DNA from 3 places in the Microbacterium sp. Root553 genome. Region 2 is predicted to be linked to each of the others. Evidence: predicted binding sites of a transcription regulator. Region 2 holds the regulator's gene; each other region holds the start of a gene.
The links. Region 2 encodes LexA, which represses DNA repair genes until DNA is damaged. Its sites were predicted from a motif close to TCGAACANNTGTTCGA; they were not measured.
Positions count from the first base shown of each region.

Region 1 (9,758 bases), on a different contig from region 2:
TCGAGCAGCTCGCCGCCGGATCGTACGACTGGCTGACGGTCACGAGTGCGACGACCGTCGACGTCATGTTCGCGCACCGGGCGGTGGTGCCGCGCAGCACGCGGATCGCCGCTGTCGGCGAGACCACCGCGGCGGCGCTGCAGGCGGTCGGGTACGAGGTCGCGCTGGTTCCCGAGCAGGACAACTCGGCCGAGGGGATGGCGGAGCAGCTGATCGCTCTCGAGACGCAGCCGCGCCGCATCCTCGCCCTGCGCAGCGAGATCGCGAAACCCGTACTCAGTGTGCTGCTGCAGGAGGCGGGCCACGATGTCGACAGCGTGGTGGCGTACCGCACGGTCGGCGTTCCGGTGACCGATCGCATCAAGCGTGACGTCGAGAACGGCCGCATCAACGCGATCCTGATCACGAGCGGATCGGTCGCGGCACAGGTGCGCGAGCAGTTCCCCGAGATCCCCGACGACACGCTGCTGGCGGCCATCGGACCGCGCACGGCGAAGGATGCCGACAAGGCCGGCCTCCCGATCACGGTCGTCGCCGACACGCAGACCGTCGATGCGCTGATCGATGCCGTGTCGAGCTTCACCCTCCCGCACGCGGCGGATGAGCTCGCACCGTGAGTTTCCCTGACGTCCGGCTGCGCCGGTTGCGCCAGTCGCCCGCTGTACGCGGTCTCGTGCGGGAGACCTCGCTCGAACCCCGGCAGCTGGTGCTGCCGCTCTTCGTCCGCGAGGGTCTGACCGCGGCGGCACCGATCGGATCGATGCCGGGAGTGGCGCAGCACTCGCTCGACTCCCTGCGGGTCGCGGCGACCGAGGCCGCCGAGGCGGGTGTCGGCGGCGTGATGCTCTTCGGCGTCCCGGCGGTGCGCGATGCACGGGGCTCCGGCGCGGACGACCCCCAGGGCATTCTGAATGTGGCGACCGAGGTGCTGGCCGCCGAGGTCGGCGACGCCCTCGTCGTGCAGACCGATCTCTGCCTCGACGAGTTCACCGACCACGGGCACTGCGGTGTCCTCGCGGCCGACGGCTCGGTCGACAACGACGCCACGCTCGAGCGCTACGCCTCGATGGCGCTCTCCCAGGCGCGCGCCGGATCCCAGCTGCTGGGGCTCTCGGGAATGATGGACGGCCAGGTCGCTGTCATCCGCGAGGCGCTCGATTCCGAAGGATTCACCGACACTCTGCTGCTCGCGTACGCCGCGAAGTACGCGAGCGCCTTCTACGGACCGTTCCGCGAGGCTGTGGACTCCCAGCTCACCGGGGATCGCCGCACCTACCAGCTCGACCCGGGCAACCGCCGCGAAGGCGTGCGGGAAGCCGTGGTCGACGAGCAGGAGGGTGCGGACATCGTCATGGTGAAGCCGGCGATGGCCTTCCTCGACGTGCTGCGCGAGGTGCGTGACACCGTCCACATTCCGGTATGGGCGTACCAGGTGTCCGGCGAGTACGCGATGATCGAGGCGGCATCCGCGAACGGCTGGATCGACCGCCGTGCGTCGATCCTGGAGTCGCTGCTCTCGATCCGTCGGGCCGGCGCCGATGTCGTGCTGACCTACTGGGCCACCGACGCCGCCCGTTGGCTGCGAGCCTGACCTACTGGGCCACCGACGCCGCCCGCTGGCTGCGCGGCTGTCCTGCTGGGCCACCGGGACCGCCCGTTGGCTGCGCGGCTGTCCTGCTGGGCGACCGAGGCCGCCCGCTGGCTGCGCGGCTGTCCTGAGTCGGCCTGGCCGTGCCCGGGTACTTCACCAAGCCCAGGTCTCCGGGTCTGAGTCCTGTCTTCGGGTCTGAGTCCTGTCTTCGGGTCTGGGTCCTGTGCCCAGGTCTTCGGGCTAGCCTGGAGGAGATGCCGGGAGACCTCCGCGCATCGCTGAGGAGTGTGCTGTGACCGACCGCAATGACGACCTGTTCTCCGCTGCCCGTGCGGTGATCCCCGGTGGCGTGAACTCGCCGGTGCGCGCGTACGGTTCGGTCGGTGGAACGCCGCGCTTCCTCGCGTCGGCGTCGGGTGCGACGGTCACCGATGCCGCGGGCACCGACTACGTCGACCTGGTCGCGTCGTGGGGTCCTGCATTGCTCGGGCACGCGCAGCCCGAGGTCGTCGCCGCGGTGCAGGAGGCGGCGACCCGCGGTCTGTCCTTCGGCGCTCCGACCGAGGGCGAGGTCGAACTCGCGTCCGTGATCGCCGAGCGCGTGCGTGTCGGCGAGGCCCGGCCCGTCGAGCGCGTGCGTCTGGTGTCGACCGGCACGGAGGCCACGATGACGGCGATCCGTCTCGCTCGTGGTGCGACGGGACGCGACCTGCTGGTGAAGTTCGCCGGCCACTATCACGGACATTCCGACGGCCTGCTCGCCGCGGCAGGTTCGGGTGTCGCCACGCTCGCCCTGCCCGGTTCGGCGGGTGTCCCCGCACCGATCGCGGCACAGACGCTCGTGATCGACTACAACGACCCTGGGGCGCTGGAGGAGGTGTTCGCCGAGCATGGCGATCGCATCGCCGCGGTGATCGTCGAGGCGGCTGCGGCCAACATGGGCGTCGTGCCCCCCGCGCCCGGCTTCAACCGGCTGCTGGCCGACACCGCCCACGCGCACGGCGCGCTGCTGATCCTCGACGAGGTGCTCACCGGCTTCCGCGTGCATCCGGCGGGATTCTGGGGCCTGCAGGCGGAGGCGGGAGAGCAGTATCTGCCCGACATCATCACCTTCGGCAAGGTCGTCGGCGGGGGGATGCCTCTTGCTGCTCTCGGTGGACGCGCAGAGGTCATGGACATGCTGGCGCCGCTCGGCCCGGTGTACCAGGCGGGCACGCTCTCGGGTAACCCGCTCTCGGTCGCCGCGGGTCTCGCCACGCTGAGGCTCGCGACCCCGGAGGTCTACGCCACGGTCGATGCCGCGGCCGCCCGGGTCTCGGCGGCGCTCGATGCCGCGCTCACGGATGCCGGCGTGACCCACGCCGTCGCGCACGCCGGCAGCCTGTTCAGCGGGTCGTTCCGCGCGTCGTCGCCCCGCACGTACGCCGACGCACTGGCGCAGGAGTCGTTCCGCTACGCGCCGTTCTTCCACGCGATGCGTGAGCAGGGCGTCGCCCTGCCGCCGAGCGTGTTCGAAGCATGGTTCCTCACCGCCGCGCACGGCGAAGAGGAGCTGCAGAGGATCGAGGCGGCGCTGCCGATCGCCGCTCGTGCCGCGGCCGCCGCCACGGACCCGGCAGCGACTGCCCCCGCCGCGACGGCGTGAGCACGCGGCTGTCTTCGCTCTGACCGTCGCGCGAAAGTCTCGGGTCGTCGCGCATCCGTCTCGGGTCGTCGCGCATCCGTCGCGGGTCGTCACGCGAACGTGTTCGGCGTCTCGGTCTCGGGTTGTCACGCGACCGTGCCACGTCGTCATGCGAACGTCTCGGGTCGTCACGCGACCGTCCCTGGTCGTCATGCAAACCTCCCGGGTCGTCATACGAACATGACCCGGCGCGGCGGACTATCACGGTAGGTGCGTCCGAGCGGACTCCGCCAGTCGATGGTTCCGTCAGGGAGCTGGCGGGCGGTCCATCGATGGTCGTCGCCGACGTCGGGATGCTTGAGCGCATGGTGGGTCGCGCACAGGTGACCCAGGTTGTGGATCTCGGTCTTGCCGCCTTTCGCATGATCGAACGTGTGGTCGAGCTGGCATCGATGCACCGGCATCCTGCATCCCGGGAATCGGCAGTGCTGATCTCTGGCCCGCAGGAATCGTCGCATCGATTCGGTCGGGGTGTAGGCATCCGTCTCCACGACGAGCCCTGACGGATCGAGGAACAGACGCGACCACCCGCCGTTGCGTCCCGCGAGGTCGCGGGCGACGCCGGGGTGCAGTGGTCCGTGTCCGTCGAGGTGGGCAGGACGGTCATCGATCCCGGCGAGCGTCGTCGCCGCGACGGTCACCTGGATCCGAGCCTGGATGTTGTCGAGACCCGAGCCGTTCGCCGCGCTCGGGTCGGAGGTCAGGAGCAGGTCGATGAGGAGGTCGGTGCGCACCTGATCGATGGAGCGTGAGTCCGTCATCTCGACCTGGATCCCGTCGCCGTTCCGCCCCGCGATCACCACCCGCGCCAGCCGGGTGAGACGGTCGTGGATCGCCGTGGCGAGGTGTTCGGGGAGGACGACGCTCAGGACGGAGAGGCCGTCGTCGGCGGACCGCAGCGTGACGGTGCGCTCCGATGTCGCTCGTGCGTGACGCTCCACCGTCGTCGAGCCGGCGAGGGCGGCGGCGAGCTCGCGCATGTGCGCGCGGGTGCGGGCCGGCGTCTCGTGCTCTGCGACGATGACCGCCGCGCTGTCGTAGAACGGCAGCGCATCGGAGTCGGCCCGTCCGTTGTTCACGGCCTCTCGGACCACTCCCGCCGCCCGCACGATCTCGCGGACGTGTGCGGACGAGATCGCTCCGGCTCGGAACGCCTCCTGCACGCGGGGGTGGCGGCCGTCGGCGAGGAATCCCGCGTCTGTGAGCGCGTATTCGACGCTGCCCTGGCTCATCTGCCCGGCGGCCGCGTACTCCGCGACCATGGATCGATGGATCGCGTCGCGGTGGTACGGGTGCTCGTCGGACTCGGCCGTGCAGAGCCGCATCCGCTCGGCGAGGATGTCAGACGCCTCTGCCTCCAGTCGGGCGATCTGACGTCGCTTCTCGACCCAGGAATCGAGCAGCGCACCGCGCTGTTCGAGGCTGAGGTCTGTGGTCGAGGTCATACTCCGATTCTAGTACGTTTGTTCGAATGTCGAGCAGAACATCGGAATGGGAGAAAGACGTGGACACGTGGGAACCGACAAGGGATCGTTGCCTTCCTGTGAGCAAGACACAGACATCTGGGCGGGTGCCGCTGGCAGACTGGACGCATGGTGACGTTGCTGCTTGATCAGACGCGACTCGAGGTCGTGCTCTCGCCGATCGAGCGGGCTGCGAGCTTTCACCGCGACAATCTCCGCATCGAGCGAGAGACCATCGCGAAGGTGCAGCTGATCGACGACGCGTGGACGTGGCTTCGGGGAGTTCCCAATCCGGGGACGCACATTCCGGGCATCCTCGCCGCCGGAACGTGGAAGGCCGCCGGCAGTACCGACTTCGTGCTGATCCGCAGGCGGCGACCGAGCGTCGTCGTCGACCTCCTCGGCGACGACCAGTACCGGCGACTGATCCTCACCACGAGCCACGGTCTCGCACTGACGCAGGCGCTCAGGCTCGACGTGACGGATGAGCCCGCGGATGTCGAGGAGATCGTCGCCACCTCCCCGGTCCCCGTGTCGAAGGGAAGCCGGCGTCCGGTGATCCGCCCGCGTCCGGCGTGAGGCCGGGGAGCGCCGAGACTCCCTCATGAACGAGGAACGCCCTCCACCGCCGTGCGGCGTGGAGGGCGTTCACGTCAGGTCTCAGTAACGATGAGGCTCGGAGTCGTTCTGCTCCGAGTCGTCGGCAGCACCCTCGTCGGCAGCACCCTCGGGCGCAGCACCCTCGGGAGCAGTCTCGTCGATGCTCTCGACGACGCTGTTCTCACTCGACGCGTTCTCGAGCGGGTACTCCCTCGGCTCGTCCTCGTAATACGCCCGAGCCGCCTGGGCGAGCATGGAGCTGACGGCTGCGGACCGCGGGTCGTCGTCCTCCGCCTCGTCGTCTGCAGTACTCGCCGGCGTCGTGCCGAACAGGATCTCGTCGAAAGACGGTGCGGTGGCGGACTCGGCAGGTGCCTCGAATCCGGTTGACGCCGCATCCTCGGCGGACTCGGCAGGTGCGTCGGTCTCGGCTGACACCGGTTCCTCCTCCGCGGCTGCCGACTCCTCGGCAGGCGCCTCGGACTCGACAGGCTCCGACTCCTCGGCAGACGCTTCGCCCGGGACGTCGTTCTGGTCGTCCGCAGCCTCGACAGCAGGTTCAGTCTCAGCCTCGACGACCGCCTCAGCCGCGACGAGAGCCTCAGGCGTCTCGACGACGGCAGGCGCCTCGATCGCCGCAGGTGCTGCGTCGGCGCGCGGCTCGAACCGGCCGCCGCGCACGAGATCGATGAAGACGTCTTCGAGGGTGGGGCCGCGCTGCACGAGCGTGCTGAGCGCGATCCCGGCCGATGCCGCGATCGCACCGACCGTTCCGGCGTCGCTGCCGCGCACCGTGAGTCCGGAGCGGAGCACCTCGACCTCGAGCCCGGCGGCCGAGAGCGCGGTGGTGAGCGCGGCGCGATCGGCGGCGTCGACGACCACGGATCCGGACGACGGATCGGCGAGCGTCTCGATGCCGCTCGAGAGCATCAGCTGGCCCTTCGAGAGCACAAGCACGTTGTCGGCGACCTGCTCGACCTCGCTCAGGACGTGCGAGGAGACGAGCACCGTGCGACCTTCGTCGGCGAGCCGGCGCATCAGGAGACGGATCCAGCGGATGCCCTCGGGGTCGAGGCCGTTCGCCGGCTCGTCGAAGACGAGAGCGCCCGGGTCGCCGAGCAGGGCGTGCGCGACGCTCAGGCGCTGGCGCATGCCGAGTGAGAAGCTGCCGATGCGGCCCTCAGCCTCGTGCTCGAGACCGACCAGCGCGAGCACCTCGTCGACGCGGGAGAGCGGGATGCCGTTCGCCTTGGCCGCGATGGTGAGCTGGCGTTCGGCCGAGCGGCGGGGACGGTAGGCCGTCTCCTCGAGGACCGATCCGATGGTGCGCAGTGGATGACGCAGGTCGGGGAACGCGACACCGCCGATCGTCGCGGTTCCGCTGGTGGCGCGCACCTGACCGAGGAGGATGCGCAGCGTCGTCGTCTTTCCGGCTCCGTTCGGGCCGAGGAAAGCGGTCACGACGCCGGGCTCGACTCGCGCGGAGAAGTCGGACACCGCCGTCACGTCATTGAAGCGCTTGGTCACGTGCGTGAACTCCAGCACCTGTCCGTCGGGCATCTGCGACCTCTCGTTGCAGTGGGCAGTTCCGTCTATCCTGCCGGAAAAGCCGCCGGATCGCGTATTTACCCCACGAACGGCCGCCGTGGCAAGGCCGAATGTACGGGGTAGCCTGGCACCCGTGACCGATTCCCTCGACGTCCCCCGGGTCCTCGTCCGCACCGACGGCGCCCTCGGCAGGCTCACCCTGAACAGGCCCGAAGCCATCAACGCGCTCGATTTCGGGATGGTCCGGCTGCTGGCCGAGGCCCTCGAGGCGTGGCGGGACGACACCGACGTGCAGATCGTCGTCATCGACGGGGCGGGCGAGCGGGGGATGTGCGCCGGCGGCGACGTGCGGGGCCTGCATGCGCAGATCGTGGCGGGTCATGCGGACGAGGCGGCGGAGTTCTTCCGCGCGGAGTACGCGCTCAACGCGATGATCGCCGAGTACCCGAAGCCGATCGTGTCGATCGCCGACGGCATCACGATGGGCGGCGGGGTCGGGCTCTCCGGGCACGCCTCGATCCGCATCGTCACCGAGCGCTCGAAGATCGCTATGCCGGAGACTCGCATCGGGTTCACCCCGGATGTCGGCGGGACGTGGCTGCTCGGGAGGGCGCCCGGACGATTCGGGGAGTACTTCGGTCTCACCGGCGGCACCATGGACGGCGCCGATGCGGTGCTGCTCGGGTTCGCCGACCATTTCGTGCCCTCCGACCGGCTCGACGCCCTGCGCGAGGCGCTCGCCTACCGTGCGGACCCGACCGGGCCCGCCGAGATCGTGCTGCTCTTCGACGAGACCCCCGAGCCGTCCGCTCTTCCCGAGTCCCGCGGATGGATCGACGAGGCGTTCTCCGCCGACACGGTCGCGGGCATCCTCGAGCGCCTGCACGCGCACGATGCTCCCGAGGCCGCCGCGGCTGCCGAGGTGCTCGAATCCCTGGCGCCGACCGGGCTGGCGGTGACCCTCGACGCCGTCCGCGAGGCGCGCGAGCTCCCGGGGCTGCGCGCAGCGCTCGAGGGCGAATACCGGCGTGTGATGTGGTTCGTCACGCGGCACCCCGACCTCGTCGAGGGGATCCGCGCGCAGCTGATCGACAAGGATCGGAACCCGCGGTGGGATCCGGCATCCGTCGCCGACCTGCCCGCGGATGCCGGTGCCGGTGCCCGCGAGTTCGTGCCGGAGCCGCGGCTGTTCTGACGACGGCGGGGCCGCCGAGCGGGTGGCGTCGGTTCGCTGTGAGCGAAGGTCCACCGGCAGGGGGATACGAATGTCGGCGGTTCGTGGCACTCTAGCTTGTGCGCGATCGTCGGCCCGCGTCCGCCCGCCGAGAGATCAGCGACGCCATCCTTCCTAGAAAGTCCGCCTGTGCTGGGAAAAATCCTCGTCCGATATCTGTCCCGCTATAAGTGGTTGCTCGTGGCCGTGCTGGTCTTCCAGTTCGCCAGCGCGATCGCGACTCTCTACCTGCCCCGTCTGAACGAAGACATCATCAACAAGGGCGTCGCGCAGTCCGACACCGACTACATCTGGCGCACCGGGCTGTTCATGCTCGCCGTGTCGCTCGGGCAGATCACCGCGTCGGTCATCGCCACGTACTTCGCCGCGCGCGCGTCGATGAGCGCCGGTCGCGACATCCGCGCCGACGTCTTCGGAAAGGTGAGCGGATTCTCCGAGCGCGAGGTGTCGCAGTTCGGTGCGGGCTCGCTCATCACCCGCAACACCAACGACGTGCAGCAGGTGCAGATGCTCGCGATGATGGGTGCGACGATGCTCGTCACCGCGCCCCTCCTCGCGATCGGCGGCATCATCTTCGCGGTGCAGACGAACATCGGCCTCAGCTGGCTGATCGCGGTCTCCGTTCCGCTGCTGCTGATCGTGGCGGGTCTCGTCGTCAGCCGGATGGTGCCCCTCTTCCGCAGCTACCAGGGCCGGCTCGACACCGTGAACCGCGTCATGCGCGAGCAGCTGACCGGAGTCCGCGTGGTGCGCGCCTTCGTGCGCGAACGCATCGAAGAGGAGCGCTTCCGCGGCGCGAACACGGACATCATGGTCGTCGGTCGCAAGGTCGGCTCCCTCTTCGTCCTCCTGTTCCCGCTGTTCATGCTCATCCTCAACGTCACCGTGGTCGCCGTCGTCTGGTTCGGAGGGATCGAGGTCAACAGCGGCACCGTGCAGGTGGGAACGATCTTCGCCTTCATGCAGTACATCGGTCAGATCATGGGCGGCGTGATCATGGCCAGCTTCATGGCGATCATGATCCCCCGTGCGGCCGTCTCGGCCGAGCGCATCGGAGAGGTCCTCGACACGGAGTCCAGCATGGAGCGTCCGACGAACGGCGTCACCGACTTCCCGACGCCCGGATCCGTCGCCTTCGACGGCGTCGAGTTCACGTACCCGGGTGCCGATTCGCCCGTGCTCACGGGCATCAGCTTCGGCGCAGAACCCGGAGAGACCGTGGCGATCGTCGGATCGACGGGTGCGGGCAAGACCACGCTGGTGTCGTTGATCCCCCGCCTGTTCGACGCCTCGGGCGGCGCTGTCTCCGTCGGGGGCGTCGACGTGCGCGAGGCCGATGTGGAATCGCTGTGGGCGACGATCGGCCTCGTGCCGCAGCGCCCGTTCCTCTTCACCGGAACCGTGGCATCGAACCTCCGTTACGGACGCGAGGAGGCCACCGATGAGGAGCTCTGGCATGCGCTCGAGATCGCGCAGGGTCGCGACTTCGTCGAGGAGATGCCGCAGGGGCTCGAGTCGCGCATCACGCAGGGCGGTACGAACGTGTCGGGGGGTCAGCGGCAGCGTCTCGCGATCGCCCGTGCGATCGTCCGGCAGCCGCAGATCCTCGTCTTCGACGACTCGTTCTCCGCTCTCGAC
Region 1 is NZ_LMFY01000001.1:1,433,995-1,443,752, forward strand. Features, by position in the region: gene ASD43_RS06675 (uroporphyrinogen-III synthase) at 1-617, shown strand, start outside; gene hemB (porphobilinogen synthase) at 614-1,591, shown strand; gene ASD43_RS06685 (glutamate-1-semialdehyde 2,1-aminomutase) at 1,884-3,236, shown strand; gene ASD43_RS06690 (HNH endonuclease signature motif containing protein) at 3,446-4,720, opposite strand; gene ASD43_RS06695 (hypothetical protein) at 4,868-5,317, shown strand; gene ASD43_RS16975 (ATP-binding cassette domain-containing protein) at 5,399-6,898, opposite strand; gene ASD43_RS06705 (enoyl-CoA hydratase/isomerase family protein) at 7,020-8,081, shown strand; gene ASD43_RS06710 (ABC transporter ATP-binding protein) at 8,250-9,758, shown strand, end outside.
Region 1: ASD43_RS06690 (HNH endonuclease signature motif containing protein) is a predicted target of LexA. The motif match lies at 4,731-4,746, and genes of this name have one in related genera.

Region 2 (9,758 bases):
ACGATCTCGGCGACCATGCCGAGCATCACTTCGGAGTTGCGCAAGGCCGCGACGGCAGCAGCCTGCGTCAGGGCGCTCAGGTGATACGGAAGGCGCACGAGCCGCAGCGCATCGATGAACGCGGGGTCGGCGGCGAGATATCCGACGCGGGCACCCGCGAACGCGAAGGCCTTGCTCATGGTGCGCGAGACCGCCAGACGAGGGCGCCCCTCGAGCAGGGTCAGCGCGGAGGGAGCCTCTCGTGGGGCGAATTCCTGGTACGCCTCGTCGACCACCACGACGCCTCGGGACGCCTCATACACCGCCTCGATCACATCGAGCCCGAGCGGGGTGCCGGTCGGGTTGTTCGGCGAGCACAGCAGGATCACATCCGGGTCGGCGTCGGCCACCTGGGCTGTCGCCTCCTCGGGGGTGATCGTGTAGTCGGGCTGGCGGGTCCCCGCGATCCAGCGGGCGCCGGTCCCCTGCGCGATCAGCGGGTACATCGAGTAGGTCGGTGCGAAGCTGAACGCCGTGCGGCCGGGCCCCCCGAAGGCCTGCAGGATGTGCTGCAGCACTTCGTTCGATCCGTTTCCGGCCCAGATCTGCTCAGCCTGCAGGCCGTGACCGAGATAGTCCGCGAAGCCGTCGCGCAGTGTGGTGAACTCGCGATCCGGGTATCGGTTGACGTCACGGAGCGCGACCGCGATGTCGTCGAGGATGTCGCTCGCCACGAGGTCGGGAACCGGATGCGTGTTCTCGTTCACGTTCAGCGCCACCGGCAGCGGAGCCTGCGGGGCACCGTAGGGCGTGAGCCCTCGGAGATCGTCACGGAGCGGGAGGTCGTCGAGTGATGCAGTCACCCTTCCCATGGTAGGCCGCGCACGACCGCTTCACTCCGAGGTGACGGTGAATGAGCGACCGAGGGGCCGCTGCGATTCACTCCGAGTACTGTGCGGGGATCGCCAGCTCCTGGCCGATCTGCAGCGCCCCGCCGCGGAGGGCGTTCAGGCGCGTGATGTCGCCGATGACCTCGCGCGGGTCGGCACCGGGTGCCACCGACTCGGCGATCGACCAGAGGGTGTCTCCCGGCATCACGGTGACCGAGGCGAAGGACGCGGTGGCGACCTGCTCGCCCGAGGCCATCGCGCTGCCGCCGCTCAATGCGGCGAATCCGATGCCCACCGCGAGTGGCACTGCGGCCAGCGCGAGCACGACCCGGCGGCCACGCGCCGTCAGCCGGAGCTTCGTCGCCGAACGGGGCGAGACGATGGCTGCGTTGCTGAAGGTGATGGTGCTCATGTCGTACTCCTCTGCATCTACCGCGTGAGCGGTGAAGTTGGCGTAGCGTTCGCATCCGCGTCTCGGCCGGGAGCCGTGAATGCGAAGCTACGTTCCGAAGTTATCTTCGAATTCGAACATCTGTCAAGCGTTCTTCGAAAAACCGGGCCGTGAATACCTCGACACGCTCGAACAGATCTTCCAGATCCAGGTGATTCTCGGATACGGTTTCGATACGAACACCCCACCACGGGCCTCCGACATTCGAACTGAGACGCCGGATCGCACACCTGAGGAGCACCATGAGCGACATCGCCGCCCCCGAGTCCGACGCCCCCCGCACGCGTCGCCGGAAGAGCCTGAGCCCGAAGCAGATGGCGATCCTCGAGGTCATCCAGACATCGATCAGCCGTTACGGCTACCCGCCGAGCATGCGGGAGATCGGTGACGCCGTCGGGCTGAAGTCGCTCTCGAGCGTCACGCACCAGCTCGGCCAGCTCGAGCTCAGCGGCTACCTCCGCCGCGACCCCGGCAAGACACGCGCCATGGAGGTCCTCATCGACCTCCCGGGTTCGAGTGCCGAGAATCCGGATGACGTCGCCACACCCGTCGGCGACGCCGCACTCGTGCCGCTCGTGGGGCGGATCGCCGCGGGCGTCCCCATCACCGCCGACCAGCAGGTCGAGGAGATCTTCCCCCTGCCCCGTCAGCTCGTGGGCAAGGGCGATCTGTTCATGCTCAAGGTCTCGGGCGAATCGATGATCGACGCCGCCATCTGCGACGGGGACTGGGTGGTCATCCGATCGCAGAACAGCGCCGAGAACGGCGAGATCGTCGCCGCCATGCTCGACGGCGAGGCCACCGTCAAGGTGCTGCGCCGCCGCGACGGCCACACGTGGCTGCTGCCCCGCAACTCCGCCTTCGAGCCGATCCTCGGCGACGAGTCGGTCGTGCTCGGCAAGGTCGTCGCCGTGCTCCGCGCCGTGTGACGACGGCCTCCCCGCACGCGCCGTAGGCTCGTCCCATGTCGTCGCCGTTCGGTACCTGGCCATCACCCTTCTCCCCGTCGGCCGTCGCGGCGTCCTCGCCACGATTCGACGGCGCCGTGTTCGTCGGCGACGAGATCTGGTGGGGCGAGAGCGTCCCCGCCCAGGGTGGTCGACGCACCGTGCGCAGCACCACAGGCGCAGAGATCCTGCCGGCACCGTGGAGCGCCCGATCCCGCGTGCACGAATACGGCGGCGGCGCCTGGACCGCCGACTCCTCGGGCACGCTGTACTTCGTCGACGCCGACACGCAGCGCGTGCACCGGATGAGTCCGGGCGACGCCCCTGCGCCACTCACCCCGGAGGGCCCCGCCCACGGCGGCCTTCGTGTGCAGCAGGGGCGGCTGTTCGCGGTGCGCGAGGACCTGTCATCCGAACCTCACCGCCGGGCGATCATCGAGATCCCGACCGACGGGTCTGCTGCGGAGGACGCATCGAGACTCTCGATCGTCACGGAGGGGCCCTCGTTCCACGCGCATCCCGCACTCTCCCCCGACGGCACGCGCCTCGCATGGGTCGAATGGTCCGGTCAGCGGATGCCGTGGCAGCAGGCGTCGCTCGTCGTGTCCGACGGAACACGACGCACGACGCTTCCGACCCTGGCCGCGCTGCAGCCGGAGTGGGATGGTGACGACGCCCTCGTGTACGCGGACGACCCCAGCGGTCGCTGGGCCCTGCACCGTCAGCGCCTGCACCACCTCGACCCCGAGGGCGCTCCTGTCCCCGTCGGCGATGCGGGGGACGACGCCGACACGGGCTACGGCCTCTGGGTGCTGGGCAACCGCTGGTATCAGCCGTTGGACGACGGACGCATCGTGCTCGTGCGCACGGACGGACGCGATGAAGTGGTCGTTGTCGAACACGACGGACGGATGCGGCGCCTGGACATCCCTGCGGACGGCCATGTCAGCGTCGACGACGTCAGCGGCTCGCGTGTGCTGCTCACCGGCGACAGCTCCCGTGCCGCATCCGGTGTCTGGTGCGTCGATGTGGACAGCGGCGTCGTGACGACCGTCGCGGGCGGCCGGCCTGTCGATCGCGCCTGGATGCCGCCGGCATCTCCGATCGCGGTCGACGGCGCGCATGGCGCCGTGCACGCCTTCGCCTATCCGCCCTCCCACCCCGACGTCTCGACTTCCGCGGGCGAGCTGCCTCCCTATCTCGTCCTCGTGCACGGCGGACCCACCGCGCACGTGACGGGTGCTGCGTCCGCGGCCATCGCGTTCTACACGAGCCGCGGGATCGGCGTGCTCGACGTGAACTACGGCGGATCGAGCGGCTACGGGCGCGCCTACCGCGAGCGTCTCGACGGCGGATGGGGCGTCGTCGACGTCGACGACGTGATCGCCGCGGCGCGAGGACTGGCTGATGCGGGTCTCGCCGATCCCGCGCGCATCGCGATCCGCGGGAGCTCCGCCGGAGGGTGGACGGTGCTCTCGGCGCTCGTGCGCGGGGGAACCTTCGCCGCAGGCATCAGCCGCTACGGGGTGACCGATCTGCGGATGCTCAGCGCGCACTCGCACGACTTCGAGGCCCCGTACATCGAGGGGCTCGTCGGACCGCTGCCCGAGGCGGAGGACCTCTACATCGAGAGGTCTCCCCTGACCCACGCCGATCGCATCGACGTGCCGGTGCTCCTCATGCAGGGGGCAGACGACCGCGTCGTCCCACCCGCCCAGTCCGAGGCCATCCGCGACGCACTGGCGGAGCGCGGCGTCGACCACGAGTACGTGCTGTACCCGGGCGAGGGGCACGGATTCCGCTCTTCCGAGACGATCGTCGACGCCCTCGAGCGCGAACTGCGCTTCCTCGGGCGCGTGTTCGGGTTCAGTCCCGCGGACTGATCATTCCCCGACGCGGTTGCGCAGCCGCATGGCCCGGTCGGCCTCGCGGGTGTCCTGGCGTTCGCGCAGGGTCTGACGCTTGTCGTACTCGCGCTTGCCCTTCGCGAGAGCGATCTCGACCTTGGCGCGTCCGTCCGAGAAGTAGAGCTTGAGCGGGATCAACGTGTAGCCGCCGGCCGAGACGGCATGGGCGAGCTTCGCGATCTCCTCGCGGTGCAGCAGCAGCTTGCGCACGCGCTTCGACGCGTGGTTCGTCCAGTGCCCCTGCGAGTACTCCGGAATGTGCACGGAGTCGAGGAAGACCTCGTTGCCCTTCACGAAGGCGTAGCCGTCGCTCAGGTTCGCGCGTCCCTGACGCAGCGACTTGACCTCGGTGCCGGTGAGCACCATCCCCGCCTCGTACGACTTCTCGATCGTGTAGTCGTGACGTGCGCGACGATTGGTCGCGATGACCTTCTCCCCGCGTTCCCTGGGCATGATTCTCTCCTGATCCGTGCCGTGCAGTGGTTCTCGAGCCCCGTCCGGGGCACACGACAGCCTGTCAGTCTATACCGGCCGCGAGCTCAGGTACGCAGCCATCTGCGGATCGCGAATCCCGCCGACAGCGCGGCCAGGAGCACGCCGATGCCGATGAGCACGGGGACCACGACCGCGGCATCCTGCATCCCGATCCAGGTCGTGATGAACGGCACGCGTCCGCGGAGGTAGCCGTTGACGCCGAAGTGCACTCCGGCGACCACCGCGGCGCTGGCCAGGACGGAGCCGAGGAACGCGGCGAACACCCCCTCGAGCACGAACGGAGTCTGGATGAACCGGTTCGACGCGCCCACGAGGCGCATGATGCCGATCTCCTTGCGTCTGGCATAGGCGGACAGCCTGATGGTCGTGCCGATCAGCAGGATCGCCGCGATCAGCATGAGCACGGCGATCCCCACCGCGATGTAGGTGGCGACCGTGAGCGCCGAGAACAGCGGCTCCAGGTACTGCAGCTGGTCCTGCACCTGCTCCACACCGGCGACGCCGTTGAACGCCTCCGCGATCACCTGCGACTGCCCCGGGTCTTTCATGGTGACGAAGAAGACCTCGAAGGCCTGGTCGGGCGTGATGACGCTGGCCTGGTCCTCGCCGAGCTGATCCACGAGCTTGGCGTAGGTGTCTTCCTTCGAGTCGAACGTCACCTCGCTGATGAGCGGGGACAGCGCTTCGCCCTCGAGTTGCGCGCGCACCGCGTCGACCTGCTCCTCGGAGGCGCCGCCGTCGACGCAGGTGTCCTTCTCGGAGATGTCCGAGCACATGTAGACCGCGACCTGGGCCCGCTCCGTCCAGTACCCCCGCATGGTGCCGATCTGGCCCTGCATGAGGATCGCCGCGCCGACGAACGTGAGCGAGACGAAGGTGACGAGCACCACCGAGATCACCATCGAGATGTTGCGACGAAGGCCACCGAGGGCCTCGGCGAGGATCAGTCCGATTCTCATGAGGTCGGCCCCACTTCATCTGCGCCGTCGTCGGACAGGCCGAGGCGATCGGCGACTCCGAGTTCTGCGACGTCCACGGCGGGCAGCACGATCGGATGCGTGCGCGGGCCCACCGCGGCCGACACATGGAGCGTCGTGTCCTCCGGTACGGGCGCATCGGAGGGGGCGGCCTGGGCCTCGGGCGTCTCCGAGGCGCTCGGCACGGCGTCCGACGACGTCGCCGCTGCGCGTCGCTGAGCGCTGAGCTCCTCGCTGAGGGCCGCACGCACGACGGAGAGGTCAGCCGTCTGCCGCTGGACCTCCTGCACCGCGGTGAGTGCGGCAGCCGCTGCCGCCCCGCGCACCTCCTCGGGCACGAGCCGCGGGATGTTCGAGGTGTCGCCGTATCCGCCGTGCACCTCGTCCCTGACCATCACTCCGTCGCGGAGCTCGATGACCCGGCGTTGCATCTGATCGACGAACGCCGCCTCGTGCGTGGCCATGAGCACGGTCGTGCCTCCCGCGTTGATACGCGCGAGCAGCTGCATGATGTCGACCGACGTGGCGGGGTCGAGGTTTCCGGTCGGCTCGTCGGCGAGCAGCACCTGTGGGCGGTTGACGAGCGCCCTCGCGATCGCGACGCGCTGCTGCTCACCGCCGGAGAGCTCATGCGGCATCCGCTTCTGCTTGCCGTCGAGTCCCACCAGTGCGAGCGCCTCGGGCACGGCCTGCTGGATGAAGCCCCTCGAGGAGCCGGTCACCTGGAGCGTGAACGCGACGTTCTGATAGACGGTCTTCGACGGCAGCAGCCGGAAGTCCTGGAACACGGATCCGATGTGGCGGCGGAAGTAGGGGACCTTGCGGTTGGCGAGCGATCTCAGATCGCGCCCGAGCACGGCGACCCGGCCGGTCGTCGGCACGTCTTCGCGCAGGATGAGCCGCAGACAGGAGGACTTGCCCGAACCCGATGCTCCGACGAGGAAGACGAACTCCCCGCGTTGGACTTCGAAGTCGACCTCGGACAGCGCGGGACGCAGGGTCCCGCGATAGCGCTTCGTGACGTTCTCGAACCGAATCATGGCGTTTCGAGCCTAAGCGCGCTGTCCATCGAGTCCGCGAGCGACACCCCGCTCGACCCCGGAGTGTCGACGGGCACTGCTATACATGAAGATGCTGATCCATGCCGTCCGCGTGGACGCGACTCCGAGGGGGAACCATGACGACGCCTGCTGGCTGGTACGACGACGGATCCGGCCGACAGCGCTGGTGGGACGGGACGCAGTGGACCGAGCACTTCGCTCCCCTGGCCGCCGAAGCGCCCGCCGCTGACACGAGCGGAAGCGACACGACCGGAACGGATGTCACCGGTGGCGATGTCACCGGTACCGATGTCACCGGTACCGATGTCACCGGTACCGACGCCGGAGCCGTCGAGACCGCTGCGGCCGCGCGCGACGAGGCTCCGCATGACGCTGCCGCCGCCGAGACCGCAGACGCGATCGGCTCGGTGGCCGCCGTCGAGAGCCAGTCCTGGAACACCCCGGCCCCGAACGATGGCGCTGACGCCGGCACGGCTAGCTCTGACGATGCGGGCTCCGCCGCTGCAGGCTCCGCGTATGCCGATGCGGACTCCGCGTATGCCGCCCCCGCGTACGGATCCGACGCGGGCGAGCCGGCCGCGACGTGGCCGCCCACCGACACCGCCGCCACCGACACCGACACCACCGACAACGGCGTCGAGGCCCCGAGCGAGAACGCGCCCCAGTGGCCGGACCAGGGCTTCGCCGCCCCGGGCGCCACCGCTGCCACCACTCCCCTGAGCGAGACGACGTCGCCCTACGGACACCCCGCCCCCTCGTACCCGGGCGCCGGAGCTTCCTACCCGGGAGCGGCCGCTCCCGAACAGCCGCAGCAGTACCAGAGCGCACCCGGATACCCCCAGACGACCCCCGGCTACCCCCAGACGACGCCCGGGTACCCCGGCGCATCCGCGTACGCTCCGCCCGGTCAGGCATACGGCGCAGGCGGCGGCTACCCGGCCCCGTACGGCAGCCCTGCTCCCGTCGAACCGCCGCGCCTCTCCATCGTGGGCGTCGTCGGACTCGCGATCGCCGGCCTCGGCACGATCCTCTCCTGCATCCCGGCGACCTTCGTCTTCGGCTGGATCCTGCTGGCCGCCGGCTTCATCGTGTCGCTGATCTCGATCTTCCTCAAGGGCAAGAAGTGGCCGGGCATCGCCGGTCTCATCCTGTCGGTCGTCGGCACGATCCTCGCGGTCGTCGTGGCCATCGTGTTCGTGACGTCGAGCGTCGCTCAGGTCGTGCGCGACCTGCCGACCGCACCGCCCTCGAGTGACTCCGACACCGGCACCGGCACCGGCACCGACGAGGGTACGGATCCCGGTACCGACGGAGGCACCGGCCCCACCGACGTGGTCCAGGGCGAGATCGGGTCTCCCCTCACGATCACGCAGATGTCGGGCACGAGCGAGGTCACGGTCAACTCCGCGACCTGGGCGACCGACGACGGTTCGAGCATCCCCTCGACCAACGGCGGGTACGTGATCCTCGACGTGACCTTCACGGGCGTATCGGGCACGAGCTACGTCAACCCGTTCTACTTCGCGCTCACGACCGCCGAGGGCACCGAGGGCACGTACGACTACTACGTCGACGGCATCGTGGCAGAGGAGCTCGCTGAAGGCGACACCGTCTCGGGCAAGATCACCTTCGACGTCGCCAAGAGCACCGCGTACCGGATCACCTTCACCGACGAACTGCTGCAGGACGTCGCGAGCATCGCGTTCACCCCGTCCGAGGGCTGACCGACATACGACGACGCCCGGCGATCATCGTGATCGCCGGGCGTCTCGTGTATGCGGGACTCCGTGCCGGACGAGGTCAGTCCTCGTCGCCGGGAGTGGTCAGTCGTCGTCCTTGCGCTTGCGCCAGCGGATCCCGGCCGAGATGAACCCGTCGAGGTCGCCGTCGAACACGGCGGCGGGGTTGCCCGACTCGTGTCCGGTGCGCAGATCCTTGACGAGCTGCTGGCCGTAGAGGAAGTACGAACGCATCTGGTCGCCCCAGCTGGCCGTGATGGTGCCGGCGAGTTCCTTCTTCTTCGCAGCCTCCTGCTCCTTCTGCTGCAGCAGGAGCCTCGTCTGGAGCACGCGCATCGCGGCCGCACGGTTCTGGATCTGCGACTTCTCGTTCTGCATCGAGACGACGATGCCGGTCGGAAGGTGCGTGAGTCGCACAGCGGAGTCGGTGGTGTTGACGGACTGACCACCGGGGCCCGATGAGCGGAACACGTCGACGCGGATGTCGCTCTCGGGGATGTCGACCTCGGTCGCCTCTTCCATGAGGGGGATGACCTCGACCGCCGCGAACGACGTCTGCCGCTTGTCGGCGGAGCCGAAGGGGCTGATGCGCGCGAGACGGTGCGTGCCAGCCTCGACCGACACCGTGCCGAACGCGTACGGCGCGTCGATCTCGAACGTCGCCGACTTGATGCCCGCGCCCTCGGCGTACGAGGTGTCCATGACCTTGACGGGGTACTTGTGGCGCTCGGCCCAGCGCAGGTACATGCGCATGAGCATCTCGGCGAAGTCGGTGGCGTCATCGCCGCCGGCGCCGGAGCGGATCGTGATGATCGCCGATCGCTCGTCGTACTCGCCGTCCATGAGCGTCTGGACCTCGAGCTGGTTGATCATCTCGGTGAGAGCGCTGAGCTCGACGCGCGCCTCGACGGCCGACTCCTCGTCGCCCATCTCGTTCGCGAGTCCGACCAGCACCTCGAGGTCGTCGAGCCGCTGGCCGATCCCCTCGACCCTGGCGAGCGCGGACTGCCGGTGGCTCAGCGCACTGGTCACCTTCTGTGCGCGTTCGGGGTCGTCCCAGAGGTCCGGCGCACCGGCCTCCTCACTGAGGCGGGCGATGTCGGAGCGGATGGCCTCGACGTCGAGGACCTCGCGAATGTCACCGTAGGTGAGTCGCAGGGCCTGGATGTCGGCGGAGAGATCGAGTTCGAGCATGTCGGGACCAGCCTAACGTGCCGCCTGCGCAGGCGGGGACGGCGTCGAACGGGAGTAGCGTGAAACGAGTGAGCAGCGCATCGACGGTTCTGAGACGATTCGGGCCGATGGTGTACCT
Region 2 is NZ_LMFY01000003.1:193,799-203,556, reverse strand. Features, by position in the region: gene ASD43_RS16645 (histidinol-phosphate transaminase) at 1-851, opposite strand, end outside; gene ASD43_RS16640 (LysM peptidoglycan-binding domain-containing protein) at 919-1,281, opposite strand; gene lexA (transcriptional repressor LexA) at 1,563-2,249, shown strand; gene ASD43_RS16630 (S9 family peptidase) at 2,285-4,150, shown strand; gene smpB (SsrA-binding protein SmpB) at 4,151-4,627, opposite strand; gene ftsX (permease-like cell division protein FtsX) at 4,714-5,628, opposite strand; gene ftsE (cell division ATP-binding protein FtsE) at 5,625-6,686, opposite strand; gene ASD43_RS16610 (DUF2510 domain-containing protein) at 6,824-8,431, shown strand; gene prfB (peptide chain release factor 2) at 8,531-9,640, opposite strand; gene ASD43_RS16600 (MFS transporter) at 9,748-9,758, shown strand, end outside.

Region 3 (9,758 bases), on a different contig from region 2:
CCTGGGTCACGATCGCCAGGACGAAGCCGAATCGAGGGCGTCGGATCTGCGCGTGCATCGTCGTGGTGATCGGTGACGTGGTGATCGGTGACGTGGTGATCGGTGACGTGGTGGTCATGGGCGCTCCGCGCGGTGGGATCGGGTCTGGTGCTCGACATCATTGAGTTCGAGAATCATCGAACTATCGGAGCGTACTCGCCATCGCTCGATTGTTCAACTATTCTCGAACCATGCCAGGCGACCTCCCGCATCCGGACCGCTCCGAGATCCAGCTCACCGACGTGCTCTTCGCCCTCAGTGACCCCGAGCGCCTGGCCATCACCCGGCAGCTCGCCGACGGACCGCTCGACATGGCCGCCTGTCACGCCACCGATCCGAATCTCCCCAAGTCGACCAAGTCGCACTTCATGAAGGTCCTGCGCGAGGCCGGCATCATCCGTAACGAGCCGCATGGTCGGCGGCGGATGCTGACGCTGCGGCGCGACGACCTGGATGCGCTGTTCCCCGGACTGTTGGAATCGGTGCTGCGGGGGTAGCTCGGCCGGGGGTGGTCCGGTCCGGGGGTGGCGCATGGGTATGGGGGGTGTGAGCTGTGAGCTGTGAGCTGTGAGCTGTGAGCTGTGAGCTGTGAGCTGTGAGCTGTGAGCTGTGAGCTGTGAGCTGTGAGCTGTGAGCTGTGAGCTGTGAGCTGTGAGCTGTGAGCTGTGAGCTGTGAGCTGTGGGTTGTGGCTGTGAGGCGGGGGCTGTGGGCTGTGGGCTGTGAGGCGGGGGCTGTGGGCTGTGGGCTGTGGGCTGTGAGCTGTGGCTGTGGCTGTGGCTGTGGGCTGTGGCTGTGGGCTGTGGGCTGTGGCTGTGGCTGTGGCTGTGGCTGTGGCTGTGGGCTGTGAGCTGTGAGCTGTGAGGCGTGAGCGGTGTGGCGGTGTGGCCCTGCGTGGGCAGGTGTAGCCGCGTAGCGGCGTTGCTCTGAGTTGACTCGGAGTGGCATCGTCGGCGTGCGGCGTGCGGCGTGCGGCGTGYGGCGTGTGGCGTGTGGCGTGTGGCGTGTGGCGTGTGGCGTGTGGCGTGTGGCGTGTGCGTGCTGCTTGGCGGTATGTCGGCGTGCGTGGGCGCAACCCGCATGCTGGCACCTCGGAATTCACTAGAACATAACTTCGAAACTAGGCATCTGGCGCGGTAAAATCGAGGCATGTCGAAGTTGTCCGCTCTCCACGAGGCGATGTCCCGCCTCGATGGATTGTGGGCTGACGCAGACGATGCCGCGGGCCTGCCCCGCGACCGTCTGATCGCGGTGCATTCCGCGACGGGTGAGCTGAGGCGGCTTCTCGACGCCGTCCATGCGGACGTCGCTGCAGTCATCTCTCAGGAGTCACGCAGCGAGCTGGGCGCCGGCGGCCTCGCGAAGCAGCAGGGTTTCCGTTCCGCGGAGACGATGATCGCGGCGACGACGGGAGTGTCCCGGGTCGAAGCGACGCGCCTCGTCGCCGTCGGCGAGGCGACCGCCCCACGCACCGATCTGCGGGGCTCTCGGCTGCCGGCTCGATACCCCGCCCTCGGCGAGGCGCTCGCGGCCGGTCGGCTCGGAGTACAGGCCGCCGGGCTGATCGTCGCACTTCTGGAGCGCTGCCGGATCGCGGCAGGAATCGACCGCATCGCGGAGGCTGAGCGGATCCTGGCCGACAAGGCCGCAGGACTCTCCCTCGACGATGTCCGCCGGCTCGTCACTCGCGCCGAGGCGTGGCTGGACCCCGACGGACTGGAGCCGAAGGGTGAGGAGATGCGACGTCGTCGGTCACTGACCATGTTCGAGCGAGACGGGATGCTGCATCTTGATGCGCGGATCGACGTCGAGACCGCCGCGCCGATCGTCGCCGCGATCCGCGGGTACGTCACCGCGGCTTTCGCAGCGCGCAGGGATGCTCCCGACGCGGATGCACCCGATGCCGACCGCCGCACGGTGCCGATGCTCCAGGTCGACGCACTCGCACTGTTCTGTGCGCACGTTCTCGGATGCGAGGGGGAGAGTATGCCTCTCGCCGGGGCCACGGTGGTCGTGCGCATCGCCCTCGACGATCTGCAGGCCGGCACGGGCTGCGCCACCATCGACGGTTTCGACCAGAAGATCGGCGTCGGCGCGGCGAGGAGGATGGCTGCGAGCGGTGGCGTGATCCCCTGTGTGCTCGGCGGTGGCAGCGAGATCCTGGACTGGGGACGAGAGAAGCGGCTCTTCACTCGGGCGCAACGCCTCGCACTGGTCGAGAGAGATGGAGGGTGCGCGATGTGCGGGCTTCCTCCGCAGATGACAAAAGCGCATCACCTCCGATGGTGGAGCAGGGATCACGGTCCGACCGATCTGTCGAACGGAGTATTGCTCTGCGAGACGTGCCACCATCGGATTCACGACAACGGGTGGGAGATCCGAATCGACGGAAAAGGGGTCGCGGGCACGGTGTGGTTCATTCCGCCCGGATACGTCGACCCGGAGTGCAGACCTCGGCTCGGGGGCCGCGCGCGATTCGATGTGGCGGCATGAGCGACGCGCGGGCGCGCCGTTGCCGTGTGGTGTCGGCGCGTGCTGTGGAGAGCGGTGCGGGCGTGCTGTGGAGAGCGGTGCGGGCCTGCTGTGTCGGCGTGGTGCGGATGCGCTCAGCGGAAGTACGATGCCCCGTTGAGGTCGAGCACGGTGCCCGAGGCCCATACCGCGGTGGGCGAGGTGAGGTAGGCGACCGCATCCGCGATCTCCTCGGGCCTGCCGACGCGCCCGAACGGACTCTGACTGCGGATGCCGTCGCCCTCCGGGCCCGTCAGCGTGGCCGACTGGCGCTCGGTCGAGACCATGCCCGGGGCGACCGAGGTCACCGAGATGCCGTGCGGTGCGAGCGTGAGCGCCATCGACTGGCCGAAAGCCTGCAGCCCCGCCTTGGTCGCGGCGTATGCGGGGTGGTCGGCCTCGCCGCGGAACGCGCCCCGCGAACCGACATTGACGATCGAACCGCCGCTCCCGCGTTCGATCAGGTGCTGGGCCACGAGCAGCGTGACGTTCGAGGCGCCCAGCAGGTTCACGGCCACCATCTCCGACCAGACCTGCTGCCACTGCGCGTACGGCACGGCGTCGGCGCGGTGCGTGTTCGCGGCACTCGGGGCCACGGCCGCGTTGTTCACGAGGATGTCGAGCGAACCGAGTGCGGCGATCGCCTCCGTCACCACCCGCTGTGCCTCGGCCGGGGTGCCGAGATCTCCACCGACGATGGCGTGACCCGTGCCCTCGAGCGACGTCAGGGTCTCTTCCGCGGAGGCGCGATCGCGTCCGTAGTGCACCGCGACACGGTCGCCACGGCGCGCGAACGCCTGCGCGATCGCCCGGCCGATGCCGCGGGAGCCGCCGGTGATCAGCGCATTCGCCATCTCAGGACGCGATCTGCGCGTGACCGGGGGCATGCACGGTGGCAGGCGCGGCGGGCTCCACCTCGGCCCACACCGCGTCGAGCGACAGGTGCAGCACACCCGCGATCGCCGCGATCGTCGAGAACGCCGGGGTGGCCACGCGGCCCGACTCGATCTTGCGCAGCGTCTCGGGAGACACGCCGGCGTCGAGGGCGACGCTCAGCATCGAGCGCTCGCCGCGCGCGCGCCGCAGCAGGGCTCCCAGGCGCTCGCCGCGCTCGACCTCGGCGGGAGTGAGGGGCATCCGAACCATCATGTGCCGATTCTAATACCGGGATAGTATTACCGGGATAGTTATTGGATTCGCATGAATCGGAGAGCACCATGATCGAGATCCTCGACAGTGACCAGCTGGGCCGCGCGCGGGATGCCGGCGCACTGGTCGGCCGCATCCTGCAGACACTGAAGGTGCGGGCGCGCGTGGGGGTGAACCTGCTCGAGCTCGACCGGTGGACGAAGCGCATGATCGAGGATGCCGGGGCGACGTCATGCTACGTCGACTATGCCCCCTCGTTCGGCCGCGGGCCCTTCGGACACTGCCTCTGCACCGCCGTGAACGACGCGGTGCTGCACGGTATGCCGCACGACTACGCCCTGCTCGACGGAGATCTGCTCACCCTCGACCTCGCCGTGACCCTGCGCGGGATCTCGGCCGATGCCGCGATCAGCTTCGTGGTGGGAACCACGGCGGCATCCGCGGACCTGGCGATGATCGACGCGACCGAACGCGCGCTCGCCGCCGCCATAGCCGTGGCCCGCCCCGGCGCCCGCATCGGCGATCTCTCGCAGGCGATCGGCGCGGTGCTCAGCGCGGCCGGATATCCGATCAGCCTCGAGTTCGGCGGCCACGGCATCGGATCGACCATGCATCAGGATCCGCACATCGCCAACGACGGCCGTGCCGGTCGCGGCTACCGACTGCGCCCCGGCCTGCTGCTCGCGATCGAGCCGTGGGTCATGGCCGATACCGATGTGCTGGTGACCGACGCCGACGGATGGACCCTGCGCAGCGCGACGGGCTGCCGCACCGCCCACTCCGAGCACACGATCGCGATCACGGATGCCGGCGCGGAGGTGCTCACGCTCGCCTCCTGAGCTCCCGCCGATCCCGACCGGATCCCGATCCGCACGCAGCGCGCGCTACTTCTTCGGCGATCCGCTCCGCAGGCGACGGGCCGTGCGGCCGGCGAGATCCTTGAGGCGACCGCCCGGCCATTGGCGGCGCAACTCCACGCCGCCGTCACGGCCGACCACAGGGGTGCAGGCGCGACCGGCGAGAAGCGGCGAGCGTCCCGCCGCGGCGAGCGTCGCGGCATCCGCAGTCAGGGGCACGTCGAAGGTCCAGCCGGCTCGACGCACCGCCACGAACAACGGCGCACCGGTCGATCGGTCGTCCCGGTCGAACACCTTGAGCGGGTCGAGTGCGACCTTCACGGCGTCGAGCTTGCGCGGATGCGTGCCCGAGATGTGTCGTTCGACACCCGCCGCGGGATCGCGCAGCACCAGTCCGACCCGATCGTTCTGCAGCTCCTTCTTCGCCTCGAGCAGAGCGGCCGGCAGCCCGTCCACCGCCACGGGCAGCGACGTCAGCACCCCGGTGCCCGGCTCGAACACCAGCGCATCCCGTCCCTCGTGTGTGATCGACACCGCGAGCGTCAGGTGGAGTCCGCCCCCGCGAGACCACCGCGCCGAGGTGACGACGGCGCGACACTCCAGGTCGTCCTCGAAGCGGGCGTAAGTCAGCAGATCCGTCCGGCGGTCGGCCCGCAGCAGAGCGGCGCGGATCCGGTTCGGGAACGACAGGCCTCCGTCGACGCCCGGCCCGAATCGCCGCTCGGCGAGGGGAGCGACCACGTCGAGCAGGCGTTCGCGATAGTCGTCGGGGTAGCGGACCATCTGCCTGCCGGTGAGTCGCTTCAGGACCTTGCCGCGGAACCAGTGCCGCAGCAGGCGATCGCGAAGGCGGCCGGGCTCGGTGTACCGCTCGACGAGATCGAGCACGGCCTCGAGGTGCGGGTAGTACGACTCGGGCTCGATCCGCGCTGCGCTCGCGCTGCCCGGATGCTTCACCCAGGCGTAGCACGGCCGGCTCGCGAGGATCGAGATCTTCGACGCCTCGAAGTACGCGCGCATGACGAACAGGTGGTCTTCGAGCCGCACCTTGCCGTCGGGGAAGCGGATGCCCTTCTCGCGCAGGAACGCCGTACGGAACATCTTGTGCGGGGTGAGCATCTCGAGCAACGGGTCGTCGCCGAGGCGGGCGTTCGGGATGTCCTTGCGGAAGATGCGTGCGGGCAGTCGGCGGCCGATGCCCATCTCCTTGCCGAGGACCACGTCGGACCCGTGCAGATCGGCGTAGTCGCACAGTGCCTCGAGCGCGCCGTCGTACAGCCAGTCGTCCTGATCGACGAACTGGATGTAGGTGCCGAGCGCATCGTCGATGCCGTGGTTGCGCGGAGTTCCCGGCCACCCGGAGGGGGCGAGGTAGGCCACGCGGATGTACGGGCGGTCACGCGCGATCTCCACCAGCCGCGCGGCGGTCTCCTCGCCCGAACCGTCGTCGCACAGCAGTACCTCGAACCGGGAATGGTCGAGAGTCTGCCGGTCGAGCGAGGCGATCAGGTCGTCGAACGATGCGCCCGGCTTGAAGACGGGAACGACCACGCTCACGCGGAGAGAGGCGGGTGCGGGCGCGGCGGCAACAGAATTCGACATCGAAGGTAGTAAAGCACCCCCACCTGCACGACGCACGACCCTTGCGCACAGGAAGACGCCGTGCAGGCGGCGGGGAATTCCCACCCCGCGCACAGGGTTAACGATATATCGTTGACTATCGCTCACCACACCCGGGAGGTCATCATGAACAACGCATTCCCCTCGAACCCGTTCGGCGGATCCGGCTTCGGCGCGGGCCCCGGCGGACCCGCATCCGCGATCTTCGACGCGATGGACCAGCTCCGCAAGTCGTTCGAGCAGCGCCCCAGCGGCGGCTCCCGCATGGCCAAGGGCGACGTCCGCACCGCGGTGCTCTCGCTCCTCGCCGAGCGGCCCATGCACGGCTACCAGATCATCACCGAGATCGCCGATCGCAGTGGCGGAACCTGGAAGCCCAGCGCCGGCTCCGTGTACCCCACCCTGCAGCTGCTCGCCGACGAGGGACTGATCGAGGCCGACGAGCAGAACGGTCGCAAGACCTACTCGCTCACCGAGGCCGGCCGCGCGGTCGCATCCGAGCACACCGAGACCCGCGCTCCGTGGGAGCCGCAGCACAAGGGCGAGGGCGCGCACGACAACCCCCGGTACTCCGCACTGCCGAAGTCGGGCGTCGACCTGGCCGCCGCCGCGGCGGCCGTCGGACGCAGCGGCAGCACTGAGCAGGTACAGCAGGCGGTCGAGATCCTCGACGAGGCCCGCCGTAGGCTGTACTCGATCCTCGCTCAGGACTGATCGCACACGAACCAGGGACGACATATGACGGATGCTGCGGCGCAGGGCGCCCATCGTGCCCGGTACCGCCGCATCCTGTCGTTCGCGGCGCGCGAGCTCATCAAGATCTGGTGGTTCGAGCTCATCCTGCCCCGCGTGGGACTGCGCTCGGTCGCCGAGCGCACCCGCTCTCCGCGCATGCAGCGCTTCGCGAGGCGGTTCCACGTGCTCGCGGTCGAGCTCGGCGGCCTGATGATCAAGGTCGGCCAGTTCATGTCCTCGCGTCTCGACGTGCTGCCGCCGGAGATCACGAAGGAGCTCGAAGGGCTGCAGGATGAAGTGCCGCCCGTGCCCTTCGCCGACATCCGACGCGCGGCGGAGGCCGAGCTCGGGCGACCGCTCACCCAGGCGTTCGCGTGGTTCGACGAGACGCCCGTTGCTGCGGCATCCCTCGGTCAGGCGCATCGTGCGCGCCTGACCGCGCAGGATGCCGCCGACACCGGTCTCGGGCACGTGGTCGTCAAGGTGCAGCGCCCCGGCATCGACGAGATCGTCGCCGTCGACCTGGCGGTCCTGCGCCGTGTCGCGCGCTGGCTCACCCGGGTGCGGCTCGTCGCCGACCGCGTCGACGCCCCGGGGCTCATCGAGGAGTTCGCGGTCACGAGCCTCGAGGAGATCGACTACCTGCACGAGGCGGCCAGCGCCGAACGGTTCCGCGAGAACTTCGCCGGCGACGCGCGCATCGGTGCGCCCGAGATCGTGTGGGAGCGTTCGACCCGTCGCGTGCTCACCCTCTCCGACGTGACGGCGATCAAGATCAACGACGTCGAGGCGCTGCGGGCGGCCGGCATCGATCCGTCCGAGGTCGCCGACGTGTTCGCCGAGGTCATGTTCGACCAGGTGTTCACGCACAGCTTCGTCCACGCCGACCCGCACCCCGGCAACATCTTCGTGACTCCCGTCCCTTCGTCGACCACGGGCCGGAACTTCCGCCTCACGTTCATCGACTTCGGGATGATGGCCGAGGTGCCCGACAACCTGCGCGCGGGCCTGCGCACCCTGCTCATCGCGGTCGCCGGTCGCGACAGCAAGGGTCTCGTGGCCGCCGCGCAGGAGATCGGCGTGCTGCTGCCGTCGGCCGACACCGCCGAGCTCGAGCGCGCGCTCCGGGCGCTGTTCGCCCGGTTCGGGGGCATGGGCTTCGCGGAGTTGAGCACCGTCGATCCGCGCGAATTCGCGGACTTCGCCGACGAGTTCGGCGACATGGTGCGCTCGCTCCCCCTGCAGCTCCCCGAGAACATGCTGCTGCTGATCCGCGCGGTCTCGCTCACCTCGGGCATGTGCTCGAGCCTGGATCCCACGTTCAACGTGTGGGATGCCGCCGAGCCGTACGCCGGCCGTCTGCTGCGCGACGAGTCGGGCAACCTGATGCAGGACATGGCGCAGCAGGCGATGGAGACCATGGCGGTCACCTACGGTCTGCCGAAGAAGATCGACGCGATCATCACCCGCGTCGACGACGGCAACGTCACCTTCGACACCTCGCGTCTGGAGAGGCGGCTCGACCGGCTCGAGGGCATCGCGCGCCGCATCGGCTCGGGCGTGCTGTTCGCGGCGATGCTGGTCGGGGGAGCGCTGCTCGTGCCCTCGATCCCGCCGCTCGGGATCACGCTCATCTGCGTCTCGGCGCTGCCCCTGCTGCACGCGGTCTTCGCGGGCGTGGGGCGTCGTACGCCGCGCTGATGCCGAGGGGACGCCACCGGGCGGGCCGGTGCGCTCCGCCCGGGCATGGGAGAATCGATTCTCATGGGCACACCGAACGATGAGTCATCTGAGAGTTCCGCGGCCCACGTGACGGCGAGCACGCCGACGACGGGCACCGTGAGAGCAGCCGAGACCGCACGCAAGATCGTGCGCGACATCGCAGCCGTACCTCCACCGCCCAGCGTGCACCCCGCCCTCATCCCCGGGGTGTCGGTGGAGGAGACGGGACGCACCTATCGCACCGATCCGCTCGTCTTCGGATCCGCGGCCGCCTTCACCGTCGCCTTCATCGCCTGGGGCGTCTTCGCCGGCGACAACCTCGCGGGCACCACCTCGACGGTCCTCGCGTGGGTGGTCGAGTACTTCGGCTTCTTCTTCACGACGATCGCCACCGTCATCCTCGTGTTCATGCTGTTCGTCGGCTTCAGTCGGTACGGCCGGATCCCCCTCGGCCGAGACGACGAAGAGCCCGAGTTCTCGATGTTCTCGTGGATCTCGATGCTGTTTGCCGCGGGCATGGGCATTGGTCTGGTCTTCTGGGGCGCGGCCGAGCCGCTGACGTTCTTCGAGAGCCCGCCGCCCGGCACCGTCGAGGCGAGCACCCTCGACGCGATGCACACCGCGCAGGCGCAGGTGCTCTACCACTGGGGCCCGCAAGCGTGGGCGTTCTACGCGCTCGTCGGAGGCGCGATCGCCTACGGCGCCTTCCGCCGCGGACGCACCCCGCTGATCTCGTCGATCTTCGCCCCGCTTCTCGGCGAGGGCCGCACCGCGGGACCGCTCGGACGCACGATCGACATCTTCTCGATCATCGTCACCCTCTTCGGCACCGCCGCCTCGCTCGGACTCGGCGCCCTGCAGATCGGCCACGGCGTCGAGATCGTCAGCGGCATCGGCGAGCTCGGCAACGGCGTGCTCATCGCCGCGATCGCCGTGCTCACCGCCTGCTTCATCGCCTCGGCGGTGTCGGGGGTCTCCAAGGGAATCCGCGCACTGTCGAACATCAACGCGGTCGTCGCGTTGCTGCTCGCGTTCTTCGTCTTCTTCGTCGGACCGACACTGCTCATCCTCAACGTCATCCCCTCGGTCGCCGTGCAGTTCCTCGGCGACCTGCCCGAGATGATCGG
Region 3 is NZ_LMFY01000001.1:883,971-893,728, reverse strand. Features, by position in the region: gene ASD43_RS04005 (MFS transporter) at 1-118, opposite strand, end outside; gene ASD43_RS04000 (ArsR/SmtB family transcription factor) at 231-536, shown strand; gene ASD43_RS03995 (HNH endonuclease signature motif containing protein) at 1,187-2,530, shown strand; gene ASD43_RS03990 (SDR family NAD(P)-dependent oxidoreductase) at 2,644-3,402, opposite strand; gene ASD43_RS03985 (helix-turn-helix domain-containing protein) at 3,404-3,694, opposite strand; gene map (type I methionyl aminopeptidase) at 3,766-4,536, shown strand; gene ASD43_RS03975 (glycosyltransferase family 2 protein) at 4,582-6,156, opposite strand; gene ASD43_RS03970 (PadR family transcriptional regulator) at 6,301-6,888, shown strand; gene ASD43_RS03965 (ABC1 kinase family protein) at 6,913-8,610, shown strand; gene ASD43_RS03960 (BCCT family transporter) at 8,674-9,758, shown strand, end outside.
Region 3: ASD43_RS03995 (HNH endonuclease signature motif containing protein) is a predicted target of LexA. The motif match lies at 1,140-1,155, and genes of this name have one in related genera.